DNA from 3 places in the Isoptericola haloaureus genome. Region 3 is predicted to be linked to each of the others. Evidence: riboswitches for the same ligand, from Rfam matches in the RefSeq annotation. Region 3 holds a riboswitch; each other region holds the start of a gene.

The links. Region 3 has a riboswitch for thiamine pyrophosphate ahead of thiO (glycine oxidase ThiO). Riboswitches for the same ligand answer to the same signal wherever they lie in the genome.
Region 1: another riboswitch for thiamine pyrophosphate. It lies ahead of V5O49_RS06590 (thiamine ABC transporter substrate-binding protein); the one in region 3 lies ahead of thiO (glycine oxidase ThiO).
Region 2: another riboswitch for thiamine pyrophosphate. It lies ahead of thiC (phosphomethylpyrimidine synthase ThiC); the one in region 3 lies ahead of thiO (glycine oxidase ThiO).

The regions. Positions count from the first base shown of each region.
Region 1 is NZ_JBAGLP010000116.1:244,756-251,302, reverse strand. Features, by position in the region: rRNA gene V5O49_RS06610 (23S ribosomal RNA) at 1-1,641, shown strand, start outside; rRNA gene rrf (5S ribosomal RNA) at 1,766-1,882, shown strand; gene V5O49_RS06600 (PAS domain-containing protein) at 2,223-2,888, shown strand; gene V5O49_RS06595 (DUF4235 domain-containing protein) at 2,949-3,233, opposite strand; TPP riboswitch at 3,343-3,446, shown strand; gene V5O49_RS06590 (thiamine ABC transporter substrate-binding protein) at 3,503-4,606, shown strand; gene V5O49_RS06585 (ABC transporter permease) at 4,603-6,339, shown strand; gene V5O49_RS06580 (ABC transporter ATP-binding protein) at 6,339-6,547, shown strand, end outside.
Region 2 is NZ_JBAGLP010000118.1:517,902-524,448, reverse strand. Features, by position in the region: gene V5O49_RS12540 (AGE family epimerase/isomerase) at 1-1,297, shown strand, start outside; TPP riboswitch at 1,405-1,509, shown strand; gene thiC (phosphomethylpyrimidine synthase ThiC) at 1,505-3,265, shown strand; gene V5O49_RS12530 (pyridoxal phosphate-dependent decarboxylase family protein) at 3,534-5,099, shown strand; gene V5O49_RS12525 (lysine N(6)-hydroxylase/L-ornithine N(5)-oxygenase family protein) at 5,096-6,484, shown strand; gene V5O49_RS12520 (GNAT family N-acetyltransferase) at 6,481-6,547, shown strand, end outside.
Region 3 is NZ_JBAGLP010000118.1:401,974-408,520, forward strand. Features, by position in the region: gene V5O49_RS11945 (PspC domain-containing protein) at 1-816, shown strand, start outside; gene V5O49_RS11950 (hypothetical protein) at 813-1,214, shown strand; gene V5O49_RS11955 (aromatic ring-opening dioxygenase LigA) at 1,291-1,779, opposite strand; gene V5O49_RS11960 (trimeric intracellular cation channel family protein) at 1,893-2,582, opposite strand; gene guaA (glutamine-hydrolyzing GMP synthase) at 2,579-4,198, opposite strand; gene thiE (thiamine phosphate synthase) at 4,245-4,892, opposite strand; TPP riboswitch at 4,931-5,032, shown strand; gene thiO (glycine oxidase ThiO) at 5,021-6,277, shown strand; gene thiS (sulfur carrier protein ThiS) at 6,274-6,547, shown strand, end outside.

The sequences.
Region 1 (6,547 bases), on a different contig from region 3:
AGGCGTAGTCGATGGACAAGGAGTTGATATTCTCCTACCGGCGAAGAACCGCCCATACCGAATCCGGTGATGCTAACCACCCCGAACCACCACCGACGTCCTTCGGGACGTCACCGGTGTCTAGGCGTGGGACCCGAACCGGTACTAGGTAAGCGTGTTAACAGGGGTGACGCAGGAAGGTAGCCCGGCGTGGCGATGGTTGACCACGTCCAAGGCCGTAGCCCGTCTCGTAGGCAAATCCGCGAGACACCAGGGTGAGAGTCGACGGTGACCGCGTATGCGGGAAACGGGTGATCCTCAGCTGCCAAGAAAAGCCTCGACGCGAGGTTCTAGCCGCCCGTACCCCAAACCGACTCAGGTGGTCAGGTAGAGAATACTAAGGCGATCGAGAGAATCGTGGTTAAGGAACTCGGCAAAATGCCCCCGTAACTTCGGGAGAAGGGGGGCCTGATCCGTGAACCCACTTGCTGGGGGTAGCGGTGAGGGCCGCAGAGACCAGGGAGAAGCGACTGTTTACTAAAAACACAGGTCCGTGCGAAGTCGCAAGACGATGTATACGGACTGACGCCTGCCCGGTGCTGGAAGGTTAAGAGGACGGGTCAGCTTCGGCGAAGCCCAGAATTTAAGCCCCAGTAAACGGCGGTGGTAACTATAACCATCCTAAGGTAGCGAAATTCCTTGTCGGGTAAGTTCCGACCTGCACGAATGGCGTAACGACTTCTCCGCTGTCTCGACCACGAACTCGGCGAAATTGCACTACGAGTAAAGATGCTCGTTACGCGCAGCAGGACGGAAAGACCCCGGGACCTTTACTACAGCTTGGTATTGGTGTTCGGTGCGGTTTGTGTAGGATAGGTGGGAGACTATGAAACCGGCGCGCCAGCGCCGGTGGAGTCGCCGTTGAAATACCACTCTGACCGCATCGACCATCTAACCTCGGTCCGTGATCCGGACCAGGGACAGTGCCTGGTGGGTAGTTTAACTGGGGCGGTTGCCTCCCAAAAAGTAACGGAGGCGCTCAAAGGTTCCCTCAGCCTGGTTGGCAATCAGGTGTCGAGTGCAAGTGCACAAGGGAGCTTGACTGTGAGACCGACAGGTCGAGCAGGGACGAAAGTCGGAACTAGTGATCCGGCGGTGGCTCGTGGAAGCGCCGTCGCTCAACGGATAAAAGGTACCCCGGGGATAACAGGCTGATCTTCCCCAAGAGTCCATATCGACGGGATGGTTTGGCACCTCGATGTCGGCTCGTCGCATCCTGGGGCTGGAGTAGGTCCCAAGGGTTGGGCTGTTCGCCCATTAAAGCGGCACGCGAGCTGGGTTTAGAACGTCGTGAGACAGTTCGGTCCCTATCCGCTGCGCGCGCAGGAAACTTGAGAAGGGCTGTCCCTAGTACGAGAGGACCGGGACGGACGAACCTCTGGTATGCCAGTTGTTCCGCCAGGAGCACCGCTGGTTCGCTACGTTCGGGAGGGATAACCGCTGAAAGCATCTAAGCGGGAAGCCTGCTTCAAGATGAGGTTTCCAACAGGCTAGACCTGTGAAGGCACCCAGCTAGACCACTGGGTAGATAGGCCGGAAGTGGAAGACAGGACCAACGACTGTCGCAGCTGACCGGTACTAATCAGCCGACAACTTCAACACACCTACACTGCTTGCTCCGCGTCCACTGTGCGGTTCCCGAGAAACGGGCACCACCCCCACCCCCCCCGCCACCCTGCGTGGCAGCCGGGGCAAATACGTGGGGGACCCGACAACTCGATACTGTTACGGCGGTCACAGCGAAGGGGAAACGCCCGGTCCCATACCGAACCCGGAAGCTCAGCCCTTCAGCGCCGATGGTACTGCCCTGGAGACGGGGTGGGAGAGTAGGACGCCGCCGGACACCCTTCACAGCAGGCCCCCAACCCCTCACGGGTTGGGGGCCTGACTGCTATCCCCCCAACCCCGCGCCCACCCGGCCGAACCCGCGCCGACCCTGCGCCGGCCTGACACCGCCGTCGTCACCGCCGACGATTGGGTCGGGCACATCGTGGACCGCGGGTGAACCTGCGGGTGAACCTGCGCGTGCGGACATCTGCCCAGGTGGCGGTCGTCACTCGTCGGAGTACGGTGGCCCCACCGGCCCCGGTCCGGCCCGGGGACAGTCGGGAGGAGATCCGATGAGCTCGCCGTCGTCGTCGAGGACCATGAGGGGCTCTGCGCTCTCGAGCGTCACCGACGCCTTGTCCACCGGTACCCAGCTCGTCGTGGGCCGCTATCGGATCGACGCACCCTCGGGTGCGGTCTGGTGGTCGGACGAGGTCTATCGCATGTACGGCTGCGAACCCGGTGACATCACGCCGACGGTCGATCTCATCCGCGCGCGGACCCATCCGGACGACCGGGCCCGCGTCTCCCGCACCGCCATCGTCTCCCTGCGCGCCGGTCGCCCGTTCAGCAGTGCGCACCGCATCATCGACCCGCACGGCAAGGCGCGCACCGTCGTCGTCACGGGTCGCGGGCAGGTCGCCGACGACGGCACGATCGCGCAGGTGGGCGGCTACGTCCTCGACGTGAGCCCGGTCGCCCGCGAGACCCTGGAGCGCGAGACGCACCGCGCCGTCGGGCGGGCCATGGTCTCGGCCGCCGCCGTCGAGCAGGTCAAGGGGTCGTTGATGGTCGTGCGGGGCGTCGACGAGGCGGCGGCCGCCGAGCAGATCAGCGAGGTCGCGGCACGCGCCGGGATTCCGGTACAGGCGGCGGCAGCACAGGTCGTCACCGCGCTCCGGTCCGCGACCGGCGAGCCCGACGACCGTCTGCGGACCGCCCTGGAGTCCGTGCACAGCGTGGACCGGCCGCACGGGCACGAGGCCCAGCTGGCGCGCCGGCGCCAGAGCAGCTCGCGCTGACCGCACGCCGGACGGCGCGAGCCGCCGGTCCCGGGCCGGTCGCGTCCGGCGTCGACCGCGTCAGACCGTCGAGACCTGGTGCGCGCGCCGGTCGACGGCCTTGGCGACACCCTGGCGGGCGAGCCGCCGCGCGAGCACCGCGGCACCACCGGTGACGGCGGCGAACGTGATGGCCTGGAGGATCGGGATGTCGTCCGCGTCCAGGTCGATGGGCGCGTCCTTGCCCGTGGACTTCTCCCAGATCGTCTTGATGAGCTTCTGGGCCACCCAACCGGCAGCGAGCGTCGCCGCCATCGTCCCGACCTTGACGGCCAGCGTCGGCTCGGTGCTCTCGGACTGCTCCACGGGTCCTCCTGTCGATCGGTGCGCCGGGTGGTGCGTGACGGCCGTCTCACGGCGGGCGTCCGCACCACGAACGCCACCACCGTAGCGCGCTCACGGTGTGTAGGCTCGGAGGGAACGACAGGGGAGCGCCACCGGCGCTGAGAGTGCGGACCACCGCAGACCCTCGAACCTGATCCGGTTAGCACCGGTGGAGGAAGTCGGGCTTCTCGATCCCGTCGCATCGGACCCCCGATCGGCGGACCCCCTTCTCGCACGTCTGAGGAGGACAGATGAATCGTCGTACCCGTCGCACGCTGGCGACCACCGCCGTCGTCGCCCTGCTGCCCGCGCTGGCGGCCTGCACGGGCGAGGACACGCCGGGCGAGGCGCAGAGCTCGCCCACGACGTCCGCGAGCGAGAGCGGCACCCCGGAGCTGTCCGGCACCGTCACGCTCGTCACCCACGACTCCTTCGCCCTGAGCGAGGGCCTGCTGGAGTCCTTCGAGTCCGAGACGGGCCTCACGGTCGAGCAGGCCGCCGCGGGCGACGCCGGCACGCTGGTCAACCAGCTCGTGCTGACGGCCGACAGCCCGCTCGGCGACGTCGTCTACGGGGTCGACAACACGTTCGCCTCACGCGCCGTCGAGGCCGGCGTGTTCGAGCCGTACACCCCGGACGAGCTCGACCCGTCCGTGACCGACCTTGTCGACCCCGCGCTCGAGGGCCTCACCCCGATCGACAAGGGCGACGTCTGCCTCAACGTCGACACCACCTGGTTCGAGGACGAGGGGGTCGAGCCGCCGAGCACGCTCGAGGATCTCACCGACCCGGCCTACGAGGACCTCACGGTCGTGACGAACCCGGCGACCTCCTCGCCCGGGTTCGCGTTCCTGCTCGCTACCGTCGACGCCTTCGGCGAGGACGGCTGGGAGCAGTACTGGGCCGACCTCTCCGACAACGGCCTCAAGGTCACCGACGGCTGGTCGGACGCCTACTACGTCGACTTCTCCGGCGCCGGGGAGGGCGGTGAGCGGCCGATCGTGCTGTCGTACGCGACCTCGCCCGCGTTCACGGTCACCGAGGACGGCAGCGAGACCACGACGGCGGCGCTGCTGGACACCTGCTTCCGCCAGGTCGAGTACGCCGGCGTCCTGGCCGGGACCGACAACCCGGACGGCGCGCGCGCCCTGGTGGACTTCCTCTCCTCCGCCGAGGTGCAGGCCGACGTCCCGCCGAACATGTACATGTACCCGGCCGACGACAGCGTCGAGCTGCCGGCCGAGTGGGAGCAGTTCGCCCCGCTGGCCGAGGACCCGTTCGACGTCGCGCCGGCCGAGATCGATGCGCACCGCGACGAGTGGATCGAGCAGTGGACGGCGACGGTCATCGGGTGACGTCCCCCGCCAGCGGCGGGGCGTCCGTGCGGGCGCCCCGCCGTCGACCGGCCCCGGGGACCTGGCTGTGGTGGGCCCTCGCCGCAGGGCTGCCCCTGCTGTTCCTCGGGGTCTTCTTCGCGTGGCCCGTCGCGGCCCTGGTCGCCCAGGGCTTCTTCGCCGACGACGGCGGCACGCGGGTGCTCGACCTGTCCGGGTTCGGGGAGGTCCTGTCCCAGCCGCGCACGTGGCGCGTGGTGGGCCAGACGCTGGCGCAGGCGACCGTCGGCACCGCCCTGGCGGTCCTGCTCGGGCTGCCCGGCGCCTACGTGCTGTACCGGTGCCGGTTCCCCGGTCGGACGGTGGCCCGCGGGCTGGTGACCGTGCCGTTCGTGCTGCCGACCGTCGTCGTCGGCGTGGCCTTCCGTGCGCTCTTCGCCCCCGGGGGGACGTTCGGCTGGCTCGGCGTCGAGGAGTCGTTCGCCGGGGTCGTGATCGCCCTGGTCTTCTTCAACTACGCCGTCGTGGTGCGCACGGTCGGCGGGCTGTGGGAACGTCTCGACCCGCGTGCCGAGCAGGCGGCCCGCTCCCTCGGCGCCAGCCCGTGGCGGGCGTTCCGCACGGTGACGCTGCCCGCCCTCGGGCCTGCGATCGCGTCCGCGGCCGCCGTCGTGTTCCTGTTCTGCGCGACGGCGTTCGGCGTCGTCCTCGTCCTCGGCGGGATGCGCTACGGCACGATCGAGACGGAGATCTGGATCCGCACCACCCAGTTCCTCGACCTGCGCGCGGCCGCGGTGCTCAGCATCCTGCAGCTCGTCGTCGTCACCGGGGCGCTGCTGGTCAGCGCCCGCCTGCGGGCCCGGCGCGAACGCGCTCTGCACCTGAGCAGCGACCGCTCCGCCGCCCACCGGTTCTCCTGGCGCCGGGCGTCCGACGCCGTGCCGGCCCTGGCGACCCTCGTCGTGGTCGGCCTGCTGGTCGTGACTCCGCTGGCGGGTCTGGTGGCCCGCTCGCTGCGCGCCCCGGACGGCAGCTGGGGGCTGGACAACTACGTCGCGCTGGGGACGACGGGCGGCCGCAACGCGCTGTCGGTGACGGTGTGGGAGGCGACGGCGAACTCGCTGCGCACCGCCGCCCTCGCGGCCGTCGTCGCCGTAGTCGTCGGCGGGCTGGTCGCCCTCGTCGTCTCGCGCCGACCGCGATCGCTCGGGCTGCGCCGCGCCGTCGGGACGCTCGACGCCGTGTTCATGCTGCCGCTCGGCGTCTCGGCCGTGACGGTCGGCTTCGGGTTCCTCATCACCCTGGACCGCCCGCTCGGGTTCGACGTCGACCTGCGCACCTCCGGGCTGCTGGTGCCGATCGCCCAGGCCGTCGTGGCGATCCCGCTGGTGGTGCGCACCGTCCTGCCGGTGCTGCGGGCGATCGACCCCCGGCTGCGGGAGGTCGCCGCCACGCTGGGGGCCGCGCCCGGTCGGGTGCTGCGCACCGTCGACGGGCCTCTGACGGCCCGGTCGCTCGGGCTGGCCATCGGGTTCGCGTTCGCGGTGTCGCTGGGCGAGTTCGGGGCGACCTCGTTCCTCGCTCGCCCGGACACGGCGACGCTGCCCGTGGTCATCTACCGGCTCATCGGGCAGCCGGGCGCGGAGAACTACGGCATGGCGCTCGCGGCGTCGGTCGTGCTGGCGGTGCTCACCGCGACGGTCATGATGGTGGCGGAGCGCCTGCGCGGTGACGCGGGCGGAGGGGAGTTCTGATGGCCGGGGCCGAGGGCCTGACCGTGCGCGACGCCGTCGTGCGCTACGAGGGCACGCGCCGCGACGCGGGCACGACGGCGGTCGACCACGTCTCCCTCGACGTCGCCGTGGGGGAGATCGTCGCGCTGCTCGGCCCCAGCGGCTGTGGCAAGTCGTCCCTGCTGCGCGCGGTGGCCGGACTCGAGCCGCTGGCCGCCGGGACCGTGTC
Region 2 (6,547 bases), 120 kb from region 3:
CGCGCTCGCCACGACCCCGCGGACCGCGACCTCCGCCGTCGGCTCGGTCGAGCGGGCGCACACGTTCCTCGGGGCGATGACCGACGCCTACCCCGAGGTCAACACCGGGCCGCGCATGGCCCAGTCCTACGCCGACCAGCTCGGGCTGTTCTCGACCGCGTTCGTCTACGACGTCGCGCTGACGATCTGCGCCTCCCTGGCGGGCGGCCACGTGGCCCGTGCGGCCACCCTGGCCGACGGGCTCCTGTTCGCCCAGCAGCACGACCCCGCCTACGACGACGGCCGCCTGCGCCAGGGGTACAACACCGGTCCGTACACGTTCTACGACGGATCGCCCCAGCCGTACGGCCTCGAGCTGCCCGACGGCACCGCCAACATCGGCTGGCAGTTCGGTTTCCTCGGCACGGCCGTGGGCGACATGGCCTGGCCGGGCATCGCCCTGCTGCACACCTTCAGCGCCACGGGGGACCCGCGGTACCTCGACGGCGCGGTCCGCATCGGGGAGTGGATCCTGGACAACACGTGGTCCGAGCGCCCGCTCGGCGGCTTCTCCTTCGGCGTCGACGGCGGCAACAACCCGATCCCCAACGGGTCGACCGAGCACAACATCGACTGCGTCGCCTTCTTCCGCCAGCTCGAGGCCCTCGCCGGCGGCGACCGCTGGCGCCGTGCGCAGGAGCACGCCCGCGCGTTCGTCGACCTCGTGTGGGACCGCGAGGGCGGCTTCTTCTACACCGGCACGAACGACGGCGTGGAGATCAACCGTGACCCGCTGCCCCTCGACCCCGCGACGTGGGGCTGGCTGGCGCTGCAGGCCGAGCGGTACGGGCGCTCGGTCGACTGGGCGGCCTCCGACCTGGCGACGACCGACGTCGCCGGCGAGGGGAACTCGCAGCTGCCCGGCGACGTGACGATCTCCGGGGTGACCTTCTCCAGCGCGAGCCTGGAGTCCACGGCGTCCTACAACGGGCTGCCCGTGCACCCGGACGGCGTCTGGCTCGAGGGGACCGGCCAGCTCGCCTGCGCCCTGGCGGACCGCGGTCGCGGCTCGCGCGACGGGCGCCGGGCGGCCGGCCTGCTCGCCCAGATCCGGCGGACGCAGGACCTCGTCGGTGCGGGCCAGACCGTCGGCGGCACGCCGCTGCCGGACCGGTCCGGCGTCGTCGCGGCCTCCAGCCTCATCGACACCGGGTTCGGGTTCGGCTACTTCCAGATCCAGCACACCGGCGCGACGTCCTGGTACGTCATGGCGGCCGAGGGTGTGAACCCGCTGCAGGTCGGCGGTCTCGGCGTCTGACCTGCCCCTGTTCGCGCTGTGGGCATGAAATCTGCAGGTCTCCGACCAGGAGAACCTGCAGATTTCATGCCCACAGCGGCGTGCGCGGCCGGCGTGCTACGTTGCGGGTGATCCCACGGGAGCCCTGGCAAGGGCTGAGATCGGGCTGTCGCCGCCCGGACCGTCGAACCTGACCGGGTTATGCCGGCGTAGGAAGTAGGAGCAACCATGCAGAACGACGCACCGTCGCGCGCGCTCGCCGTCGAGCGGGACGCCCAGTCCGGGATCACGGTCCCGGTCACCGAGATCACCCTGGCCGACTCGCCCGACGGGTCGGCCAACGCCCCGGTGCGGGTCTACCGCACCGAGGGCCCCGGCGGGGACCCGACCCGCGGCATCCCCGCGCTGCGGGAGGCCTGGATCGCCGAGCGCGGCGACACCGAGGAGTACGACGGCCGGGACCGCACCCTGGCCGACGACGGCCGCGGGGCCGCCCGCCGGGGAGCGGCCTCCGCCGAGTGGCAGGGGGCGCGCCGTCGTCCTCGCCGCAGCGCCACCGGGAAGCCCGTCACCCAGATGGCCTACGCCCGCCGGGGCGAGATCACCCCGGAGATGCGCTTCGTCGCGGTCCGTGAGGGGGTCGACGTCGAGCTCGTGCGGTCCGAGGTCGCGGCCGGCCGGGCGATCATCCCGAACAACGTCAACCACCCCGAGTCGGAGCCGATGATCATCGGCAGGGCGTTCACCGTGAAGGTCAACGCCAACATCGGCAACTCCGCCGTGCACTCCTCGATCGCCGAGGAGGTGGAGAAGCTGCAGTGGGCCACCAGGTGGGGCGCGGACACGGTCATGGACCTGTCCACCGGCGACGACATCCACACCACCCGCGAGTGGCTGCTGCGCAACGCCCCGGTGCCCATCGGCACCGTGCCGATCTACCAGGCCCTGGAGAAGGTCGACGGCGACGCCTCCCGGATGAGCTGGGAGGTCTACCGGGACACGATCATCGAGCAGTGCGAGCAGGGCGTGGACTACATGACCGTCCACGCCGGGGTGCTGCTGCGCTACGTCCCGCTCACGGCGAACCGGGTGACCGGCATCGTCTCGCGCGGCGGGTCGATCATGGCCGGCTGGTGCCTGGCGCACCACCAGGAGAACTTCCTGTACACGCGGTTCGACGAGCTGTGCGAGATCTTCGCGGCCTACGACGTCGCGTTCTCCCTCGGTGACGGGCTGCGGCCCGGGTCGATCGCGGACGCCAACGACGCCGCCCAGTTCGCCGAGCTGGACACCCTCGCCGAGCTGACGAAGCGGGCCTGGGAGCACGACGTGCAGGTCATGGTCGAGGGGCCCGGGCACATCCCGCTGCACCTGGTGCGCGAGAACGTCGAACGCCAGCAGGAGCTGTGCGACGGCGCCCCGTTCTACACGCTGGGGCCGCTGGTCACCGACATCGCCCCGGGCTACGACCACATCACCTCGGCGATCGGGGCGACGGAGATCGCCCGGTACGGCACCGCGATGCTCTGCTACGTCACGCCCAAGGAGCACCTCGGGCTGCCGAACCGGGACGACGTGCGCACCGGCGTCGTCACCTACAAGATCGCCGCGCACGCGGCCGACGTCGCCAAGGGGCACCCGGGGGCGACGGCGCGCGACGACGCGCTGAGCAAGGCCCGCTTCGAGTTCCGGTGGCGCGACCAGTTCAACCTGTCCCTCGACCCGGAGCTGGCCGAGTCCTACCACGACGAGACGCTGCCGGCCGAGGCGGCCAAGACGGCGCACTTCTGCTCGATGTGCGGGCCGAAGTTCTGCTCGATGCGGATCTCGCAGGACATCCGCGACGAGTTCGGCGACGCCGCGGCCCAGGAGCGGGTCGTGGCCGCCTCGCAGCAGCAGGTCGAGGCGGGGATGGCCGAGAAGGCGGCGGAGTTCCGCGCCGCCGGGGGAGAGGTCTACCTGCCCACCCCCACGGTCCCCGCGCGGTAGGCCACGGTCCCGCGAGGTAGGCAACTTCTCCGCGAGGTAGCACGCGACCCGTGCTACCTCGCGGAGACGTTGCCTACCTCGTCGCGGTTCTGCCTACCTGGCCAGGTGATTGCCTACCTGGCCTGGGTGTTGCCTACCTCGCGGGACGTCGCGTGCGTCACCGCGATCCCGGGTCTCGAATCGTGGCGGGGAGGTGGACAGGGAACTTAGGCCTGTCTAAGTTAGGCGAGCCTGCCCTGCCTACCGACCCCTCGAGGAGCGCCCGGACGTGTCCACCACTCCGCCCGACACGCGGTCGACGCGCGTCGACACCCTGCTGCGCGGCGCCACCGCGGGCGCCTACGCCCGCACGGTCCGCCGCGTCGTCGACGACGTCGCCTCCCGGTTCGCCGCGGTCACCCAGCCCTGGAGCGGTGCGAGCCGCCGTGAGCTGACCGAGCTCGTCGACGGCGTCGACCTCGACGGCCCCGGTATCGGCACCGACGACGCCCTGCACGAGACCGCCGACCTTTACGCCAGCCACACGGTCTGGTTCCACGACCCCGGCTACGCCGCGCACCTCAACTGCCCCGTGGCGATCCCCGCCGTCGGCGCCGAGGCCATGCTCGCGGCGATCAACACCTCGGTGGACACCTACGACCAGTCCACCGTCGCCACCCTCATGGAGCGGCGGCTGGTCGGCTGGACCACCGCCCGGATCGGGTTCGCCGCCGGCGACGGCGTCTTCACCTCGGGCGGCACGCAGTCCAACCTGCACGCCCTGCTGGCCGCCCGCGAGCGTGCCCTGACCGGCCCCGACGGTGCCCGCCTGACCGGAGCCGCCCGCGCCGAGCGTCAGGGCCGGTTGCGGATCCTGGCCACCGCCGCCAGCCACTTCTCCGTGGCGAAGTCCGCGATGATCCTCGGCCTGGCCGACGACGCCGTGGTCCCGGTCGGCACCGACGCCGACGGCCGGATGGACCCCGCCGCCCTCACCGCGGCGCTCGCGGCCACCGCCCGGACCGGCGGCGTCGCGATGGCGGTCGTCGCCACGGCCGGCACCACCGACCGGGGCACGATCGACCCCCTGGCCCGGATCACGGAGCGGTGCGACGAGGCCGACGTGTGGCTGCACGTCGACGCGGCCTACGGCGGCGGTCTGCTCGTGTCCCCGACCCGTCGGCACCTGCTCGCGGGCATCGAGCGGGCGCGCAGCGTGACCGTCGACTTCCACAAGACCTTCTTCCAGCCGGTCTCGGCCAGCGCGGTCCTGGTCCGCGACCCGGCGGACCTGGCCCGTACGGCCTGGCACGCGGACTACCTCAACCCGGTCGAGGACTCCGCCGAGATCAACCAGGTCGACCGCTCGCTGCAGACCACCCGCCGCTTCGACGCCCTCAAGCTGTGGACGACGCTGCGCGCGATCGGCCCGGACGGCATCGGCGCGATGCTCGACGCCGTGTGCGACCTGGCCGCCGCCGTGCACGCCGACCTGTCCGACGACCCGGAGCTGCAGCTGGTCTGCGGCACCGACCTGTCGACGGTGATCTTCCGCTACCAGCCCGACGGCGTCACCGACGCCGAGGCGGACGCCCTGGTCCCCGCCGTGCGCCGGGTGCTGTTCGACTCCGGCCGGGCCGGGGTCGCCAAGACCGTCGTCGACGGCCGGCCCTGCCTCAAGCTCACCCTGCTCAACCCCGAGGTCACCCTCGACGACGTGCGCCGGGTGCTGACCCTGGTCCGCGACGCCGCCCACGGGATCCTCGCCGGCCGGGAGCTGGCGGACCTCACCGCACCGCCCTGCCGGGACGTCCACCCGCACCTGCAGCGCACCTCCGAGGGGGAGCCCCGATGAGCACCTACGACGTCGTCGGCATCGGCATCGGCCCCTTCAACCTCGGCCTCGCGGCGCTCGCCGACCCCCTGGAGGACGTGGACGCCGTCTTCCTGGACCAGCGTCCCGGCTTCTCCTGGCACGCGGGCATGATGCTCGAGGGCGCCACGATCCAGGTGCCGTTCCTGGCCGACCTGGTCACCATGGCCGACCCGACCTCGCCGTACTCGTTCCTGGCGTTCCTCAAGGAGACCGGGCGGCTCTACCCCTTCTACATCCGCGAGTCGTTCTACCCGCTGCGGGCCGAGTACGACGAGTACTGCCGCTGGGTCGCGGCCCGGCTGGACACCCTGCGCTGGGGGCGGCGCGTCGTCGCGGTCGAGCACGACGCCGCGAGCGACACCTACCTCGTCACCGCGGAGGTCGCCGACGACGACGGAGTCAACCGCGAGCAGTACCGGACCCGCCACGTGGTGCTCGGCGTCGGCACGTCGCCGCGCCTGCCGTCCCCGCTCGCCGACCTGGCCGAGGAGGCCGCCGGGACCTCGGGCGCCGGACCGGTGGTCCACACCGCCGACTACCTCACCCACCGCGGCGCCCTGCGGGCCTCCGGCGCGGTGACGGTCGTGGGCTCGGGCCAGTCCGCGGCCGAGGTCTACCGCGACCTGCTCGAGGACGCCGGCGCCTACCGGCTGGACTGGGTGACCCGATCGCCGCGGTTCTTCCCGATGGAGTACACCAAGCTGACCCTCGAGATGACGTCCCCGGAGTACACCGCGCACTTCCACGGGTTGCCGACCGAGCTGCGCGACCTGGTGGGGCGCGAGCAGCGCAGCCTGTACAAGGGGATCAGCGGCGACCTGGTCGACGACATCTACGACACGCTGTACCGGCGCACGGCCCTGGGCCGCGAGGTCCCCACGACCCTGCTCACCGACACCGAGGTGGTCGCCGCCCGCGCGGAGCGGGCCGACGACGGCGGGACGGAGTACGTGCTGACCCTGCGGCACGGACAGCTCGGGACGACGGCGGAGCACCGCACCCGCGCCGTCGTCGCGGCGACGGGGTACGCGGCGGGAGTGCCCGCGCTGCTCGACCCGGTGCGCGACCGCCTGCTCCTGGACGACCAGGGCCGGTTCGCCGCGACCCAGGACTACACCGTGAGCTCCGACGCCCGGATCCACACGCTCAACGGCGAGGAGCACTCGCACGGCATCACCGCGCCGGACCTCGGGTTCGGTCCCTGGCGCAACTCCGTGGTGCTCGCGAAGATCACCGGCCGCGAGCCGTACCCGATCGAGCGACGGATCGCGTTCCAGCAGTTCGGTCTGCCGGGCGGGGCGCCCGCGTCCGACGGCGGTGCCCCGGCCGGGACCGCGCGCACCGCACCGGAGGGCGCCCGGTGACCGCCGCGACCACCGCCCGCGCCGCCGTGGACAGCGTGTTCGCGGTCGGCACGCGCCGGGGCG
Region 3 (6,547 bases):
ACCGCCGGAGCCCCGTCGGGCCCGGCGGGTCCGGCGGGCCCGGCGGGCCCGGCCGGGCCGACCGGGCCGACCGGTCCCGCGTGGTCCGGGCCGCCCCCCGCTCCGCGGCCCGTGGTCCGTCCGGCCGGCGCCGGGACCGTGGGGGTCGTGGTCGGGCTGTCCCTGCTCGTGGGTGCCGCCCTGCTCGCGGCCGACGTCGTGGCCGGGCTGACGGTCCCCGTGTGGGGGCTGTGGCTGGGGATCACCGTCGGCGTCGTGGGAGCCGCCCTGGTCGTCACGGGCCTGCGCGGACGGCGGGGCGGCTGGCTGACCGCGTTCGCGGTCCTCGGCATCGTCGCGACCGCGCTGACGTGGCCCTTCGCCGACCGCAGCGCGTGGTGGGACGAGTGGCCGTGGGACGACGGGGCGCAGGTCACGACCTCGTCCGGCACCGCCCTGAGCTCCGGGGTGGTCACGCCCCGGTCCGTGGCCGCGGCCGAGGACGGGATCCGCGTGCAGTTCGGTGAGGCCCGGGTGGACCTCACCGAGCTCGACCTCACCGACGTCGTGCCCGGGTCCCCCGTCGAGGTACCCATCGAGATGACCGCCGGACGCACCGTCGTCGAGATCCCGGCCGACACGGCCGTGACGGCGTCGGTCGACGTCAGCGCCGGCCGGTTCGTCTGGGACGTCGAGGGCGAGTACCGCACCGTCGACGGGTTCAGCGGCGGCCCCGCCACCTACACGACCGACGAGGTGGACACCGCGGGCGGCGCCGTGCTGCTGCTCGACGTCGACGCCCGTGCCGGAGAGATCGTCATCGAGGAGGACCGATGAGCACCGAGCCGTACCGCACCCCGGGCGACGAGCCCGACACCCCACGGCAGGACCACCCGACCGTCGAGATCCCGCAGGACACCGCAGCGACGGCCGCCGACGGCCCGCCGCACGCGGGGTCGCCCGCCACGGCGGACCCGGCCCCGTCGGCTGCCGGCACGTCGACCGGCACGGCACCGGTCCCCGGCGCGCCGCCGGTGCGCACGGGGCCGCGCGGCAGCACCGTCGTGTGGGGCGTCGTCGTGATCGCCGTCGCCGTCGGGCTGCTCGCCCGGACGGCCGGGGCGAGCGTCGACGCCCAACTGGCCGCGATCCTCCTGCTCGGCGCCGCCGGACTCGTGCTCGTGGTCGGCTCGGTCGTCGGCGCCGCACGACGGCGCCGCCGCACCCCGTCCTGACACCGGACGCACGACGGGCCGGCACACCGTGCGGTGTGCCGGCCCGTCGTCGCTCGGCGGGTCCGGGACCCGGGGCTCAGGCGGTCGAGGTCGACGTGGGACCACCCGTGGGGGTGGAGACGACCGCCGCCGAGGAGCTGCCTCCCAGGCGACTGAACGCGTAGCCGACGAGGATGAACATCACGCCCAGGCCGATCACCAGGGCGCAGACGCCGAAGGCGACGACCGACGTGAACAGCGAGGCCCGCAGGAACGACGCGTTCATGACGGTGTCACGCGTCGGGTCCTCCTGGTCGAGCTGGGCGTAGGTCATCCCGCCCGAGGCCTCCATCGCGTGCTGGTTGATGATGTCGGCCTGGGCGTACGCGGTGAACGGTCCGGCGACCTCCTGGCCGGCCGCCATGCTGGCGTCCTCCGAGACGGTGATCTGCTCGTCGGACAGGGTCGACGAGACGATGAACCAGACGACGACGCCGGCGATGATCATGATGATGCCGGCGACGATGGACACGATCCCGATGCCGCGGACACCCTTGGCGGGTCGGACGGTGACAGAGCTGGACATGAGACTGCCTCTCGTTGCACTCGTGCGATGGTTGATGCCCCTGCTCGTCAACGTACCGCGACCGACCCGCGCGCGTCGCGGCGAAACCCTAGGTCACACGGCTGATCGGCCGGTCATTCACCCGCGACGGTGAACGTGGGCATGCCCCAGCCGAGACGGACCGCCAGCAGGCGCACGGTGAGGATCACCGCGATCGGCACCCAGAACACGACCGCCGGGTCGACGTCGAGCTCCAGCAGACCCAGGTGCACCGCCGCGCCGAGCAGCGCCGCGGTGGCGTAGAACTGGGCGTTGCTCAGCACCTCGGGCAGCTCGTTGGCCAGCACGTCGCGGAACACGCCACCGCCGACGCCGGCCACCACGCCGACGACCGCCGCCGAGACCGCGCTCGCCCCGGCGGACAGCGCCACGTTCGTGCCGATGACGACGAACAGGGCCATGCCGGCGGCGTCGGAGACCTCGATGACCTGCAGCCGTCGCAGCACGTCGAGCGTCCGGGTGCGCGCCAGCGGCACCACCAGCAGGGCCGTCGCCGCGCCGACGAGCAGGAACGTCGGCTCGGTGACCCAGAAGACGGGCGTCTCGCCGAGCAGGAGGTCCCGCAGGGTGCCGCCACCCACCGCCACGGTCGCACCGAGCGCGACGACGCCGACGAGGTCCATCTGCTTGCGGCCGGCGGCGAAGGCACCGGAGATCGCGAAGGCGACGGTGCCGAGGTACTCCAGCACGCGCTGCACGACGCCCAGCGTCGCGGCGACCGTGTCGGACTCGGTCAGGACGGCCGTCGCGAGCTGCCCGGTCACTCCCACTCGATGGTGCCCGGGGGCTTGCTCGTCACGTCGAGGACCACCCGGTTCACCTCGCTGACCTCGTTGGTGATGCGCGTGGAGATCGTCGACAGCACGTCGTACGGCATGCGCGTCCAGTCGGCCGTCATGGCGTCCTCGCTGGAGACGGGACGCAGCACGACCGGGTGCCCGTAGGTCCGGCCGTCACCCTGGACGCCCACCGAGCGCACGTCGGCCAGCAGCACCACCGGGCACTGCCAGATCTCGCCGTCGAGCCCGGCCTTCGTCAGCTCCTCGCGGGCGACGGCGTCGGCCCGGCGCAGGATCTCGAGCCGCTCGGCCGTCACCTCGCCGATGATGCGGATGCCCAGGCCGGGCCCCGGGAAAGGCTGCCGGGCGACGATCGGCTCCGGGACGCCGAGCTCGCGGCCGACGGCCCGCACCTCGTCCTTGAACAGGGTGCGCAGCGGCTCGACCAGGTCGAACTGCAGGTCGTCGGGCAGGCCGCCCACGTTGTGGTGGCTCTTGATGTTGGCCGCGCCCTCACCGCCGCCCGACTCGACCACGTCGGGGTAGAGGGTGCCCTGCACGAGGAACCGCACCTCGGAACCCTCGCCGTGCACGGCGTGCTCGTGCCCCTCGGCGACGATGTCGCGGGCGGCGTCCTCGAAGACGCGGATGAACTCGCGGCCGATGATCTTGCGCTTCGTCTCCGGGTCGCTGTGGCCCTCCAGGGCCTCCAGGAAGCGCTTGCGCTCGTCGCGCACCACCAGGTTGACGCCCGTCGCGGCCACGAAGTCGCGCTCGACCTGCTCCACCTCGCCCTCGCGCAGGAGGCCGTGGTCGACGAACACGCAGGTGAGCTGGTCCCCCACCGCGCGCTGCACCAGCGCGGCGGCGACCGAGGAGTCCACGCCGCCGGACAGACCGCAGATGACCCGGGCGTCGCCCACCTGCGCGCGGATCGCGGCGACCTGGTCGGCGATGACGTTGTCGGGCGTCCAGTCAGGTGCCAGGCCCGCGCCCTCGTAGAGGAAGTGCTCCAGCACCGTCTGCCCGTGGGCCGAGTGCTTGACCTCGGGGTGCCACTGCACGCCGTACAGGCGGCGCCGGCGGTCCTCGAAGGCGGCGACCGGCGACCCGGACGACGTCGCGAGCACCTCGAAGCCCTCGGGCGCCGCGTGCACGGAGTCGCCGTGGCTCATCCACGTGGTCTGGGTGACGGGGGTGTCGGCGAGCAGCATCCCGGCCTCGCACACCTCCACCTCGGTGCCGCCGTACTCGCGGGTACCGGTCTGGGCGACCGTGCCGCCGAGCGCCTGCGCCATGGCCTGGAAGCCGTAGCAGATGCCCAGCACGGGCACCCCGGCGTCGAACAGCTCGGCGTCGACGAACGGCGCCCCCGTGGCGTACACGGAGGACGGGCCGCCCGAGAGGATGATCGCGGCGGGGTCGCGGGCGAGCATCTGCTCCGGCGTCCACGTGTGCGGCACGATCTCGGAGTAGACGTTGGCCTCGCGCACGCGGCGCGCGATGAGCTGGGCGTACTGGGCGCCGAAGTCGACGACCAGGACCGGGCGGGGCGCGGCCTGGGCGGATGCGGTGGCGGGAGCGGTGGCGGGAGACGTCACCGCCTCATCCTATCCGCCGGCACGTGCCCGCTGCCGCCACGACCCGTCACGCCCCGAGCCGCTCGCGCAGCTCGCGGGCGGCCCGCTCGGGGTCGGGGGCGCCGGTGATCGCCCGCACGACCACGACCCGCCGCGCCCCGGCCTCGAGGACGGCGTCGAGTCGGTCGGCGTCGATGCCCCCGATGGCGAACCACGGCGTGGTCGGCGCGGTGGCGGCCACCTCGCGCAGCAGGCCGAGCCCGACGGCGGCCCGACCGGGCTTGGTCGGGGTCGTCCACAGGGGTCCGACGCAGAAGTAGTCGACGTCGGGGTCGGCCTCCGCGGCGGCCGCCTGCGCCGCCGAGTGCGTGGACCGCCCCAGGACCGGCCCCGGACCGAGCAGGGAGCGCACGGCCGGCACCGGCAGGTCGCCCTGGCCCATGTGCACCGCGGGAGCGTCGGTGAGCCGGGCCACGTCGGCACGGTCGTTGACCGCCCGCAGCGCGCCGTGCTCGGCGGCGACCCGCGCCACCAGGGCCTGGAGCTCGAGCTCGCGGGCGACGTCGAGGGACTTGTCGCGCAGCTGGACCGCGTCGACGCCGCCGCTCAGCGCGGCGTGCAGGAAGTCCTCCAGGTCGCCGCGGTCCTCGCGGGCGTCGGTGCACAGGTAGAGGCGGGCGTCGGCGAGGCGGCTGCGAGGAGCGGGAGTCGTCATCGTGAGCGAGTCTAGGGACGGTCGACGGGCGAGTAGGGTGACCGGAGCACGGGAGCCCGCAGGGGCTGAGAGGGCGCACGGCGCCGACCGTCGAACCTGATCTGGATCATGCCAGCGAAGGGAGCACCGTGGACCGTCACTCGTCGGCGCCGCACGGCGTCCGCGACCTCGTCGTGGTCGGCGGCGGCATCATCGGCCTGGCCGTGGCCTGGCGGGCCCTCGAGGCCGGCCTGAGCGTCACCGTCCTGGACCCGGACCCCGGCGACGGGTCCACGCACGCCGCCGCGGGCATGCTCGCCCCGGCCACCGAGGCCGAGTTCACCGAGGACGCCGCGCTGCACCTGCACCTGGCCGGGGCCGCACGCTGGCTCCCGTTCGCCGCCGACCTGGAGGCCGCCGCGGGCCGGGGCGTGGGGCTGCGCGAGTCCGGGACGCTGACGCTCGGCTACGACGAGACCGACGTCGCCCTGCTGCGCCGGGTCCTGGCCCTGCACGGCCGGCACGGGGTGGCCTCGGAGGAGCTGACGATCGCCGAGGCGCGCCGGCGCGAACCGCTGCTCGGCCAGCGCGTGCGCGGAGCCGCCTGGGTCCCCGGCGACCACGCCGTCGACCCCCGGGCCGTGCACGCCGCGCTCTGGCGCGTCGTGGCCGCCCACTCCCGCGGCGCCGTCGTGCCGCGCGCCGCGGTCCGGCTCGAGCAGCAGGACGGCCGGGTCGTCGGGGCCGTCGACGACACCGGCGACCGGCACCGCGCCGGCTCGACCGTCGTCGCCGCCGGGTGGGCGTCCGCCCCGCTGCTGGCGGAGGTGCCCGGCGTGGCGGTCCCCGTGCGGCCGGTCAAGGGCCTCACGCTGCGGCTGCAGGCGGACCCCGAGCTGGCGCCGCGCCACGTCGTCCGCGGCCTGGTCCAGGGGCGGCCCGTGTACGTCGTGGGACGCGAGCCCGCGACCGAGGGGCCGTGGGCCGGGCACTGCGAGCTGGTGATCGGCGCGACCTCCGAGGAGAACCCCGACGACCGTCGCGCACCCGCCGGCGGTGTGTTCGCCCTCCTGCGCGACGCGCGCGCCCTGCTGCCCGCGATCGACGAGGCCGCGCTGGTCGAGGCCACCCCGCGGGCCCGGCCGTCCACGCCGGACAACCTGCCCCTGGTGGGCGCGACGCACGTGCCCGGACTGCACCTGGCCACCGGCCACTACCGCAACGGCATCCTGCTCGCGCCGCTGACCGCGGAGGTCGTCGTGGCCGGGCTGACCCGCTCCTGGTTCGCCGTCGACGTCGCCACGACGGACCCACCGGCCGTGCTCGCCGCCCTGCGGGCGACGGACCCCCGCCGGTTCCCGCCCCGCGCACCCGACCCCCGCACCCCCGACGGAGCCCCCCGATGAACCCCGCGCACCAGCACGTCGACCCCGCCGCCCGTGCCGCGCCGGGTCCCCCCGCCCCCGCGGGCACCGCCCGGGTGAACGGCGAACCGTACGACCTCGGCCCGACGGGCGAGCTGCCCGTCACCGAGCTGGTGACCCGCCTCGTGCCCGGGCACGTCGTCGACGGGGTGGCCCGCGGGGTCGCCGTCGCCGTCGACGACGTCGTCGTGCCGCACGGCACGTGGCGGACCGCCGTCGTCCGCGCCGGGGACCGCGTCGAGATCGTGACCG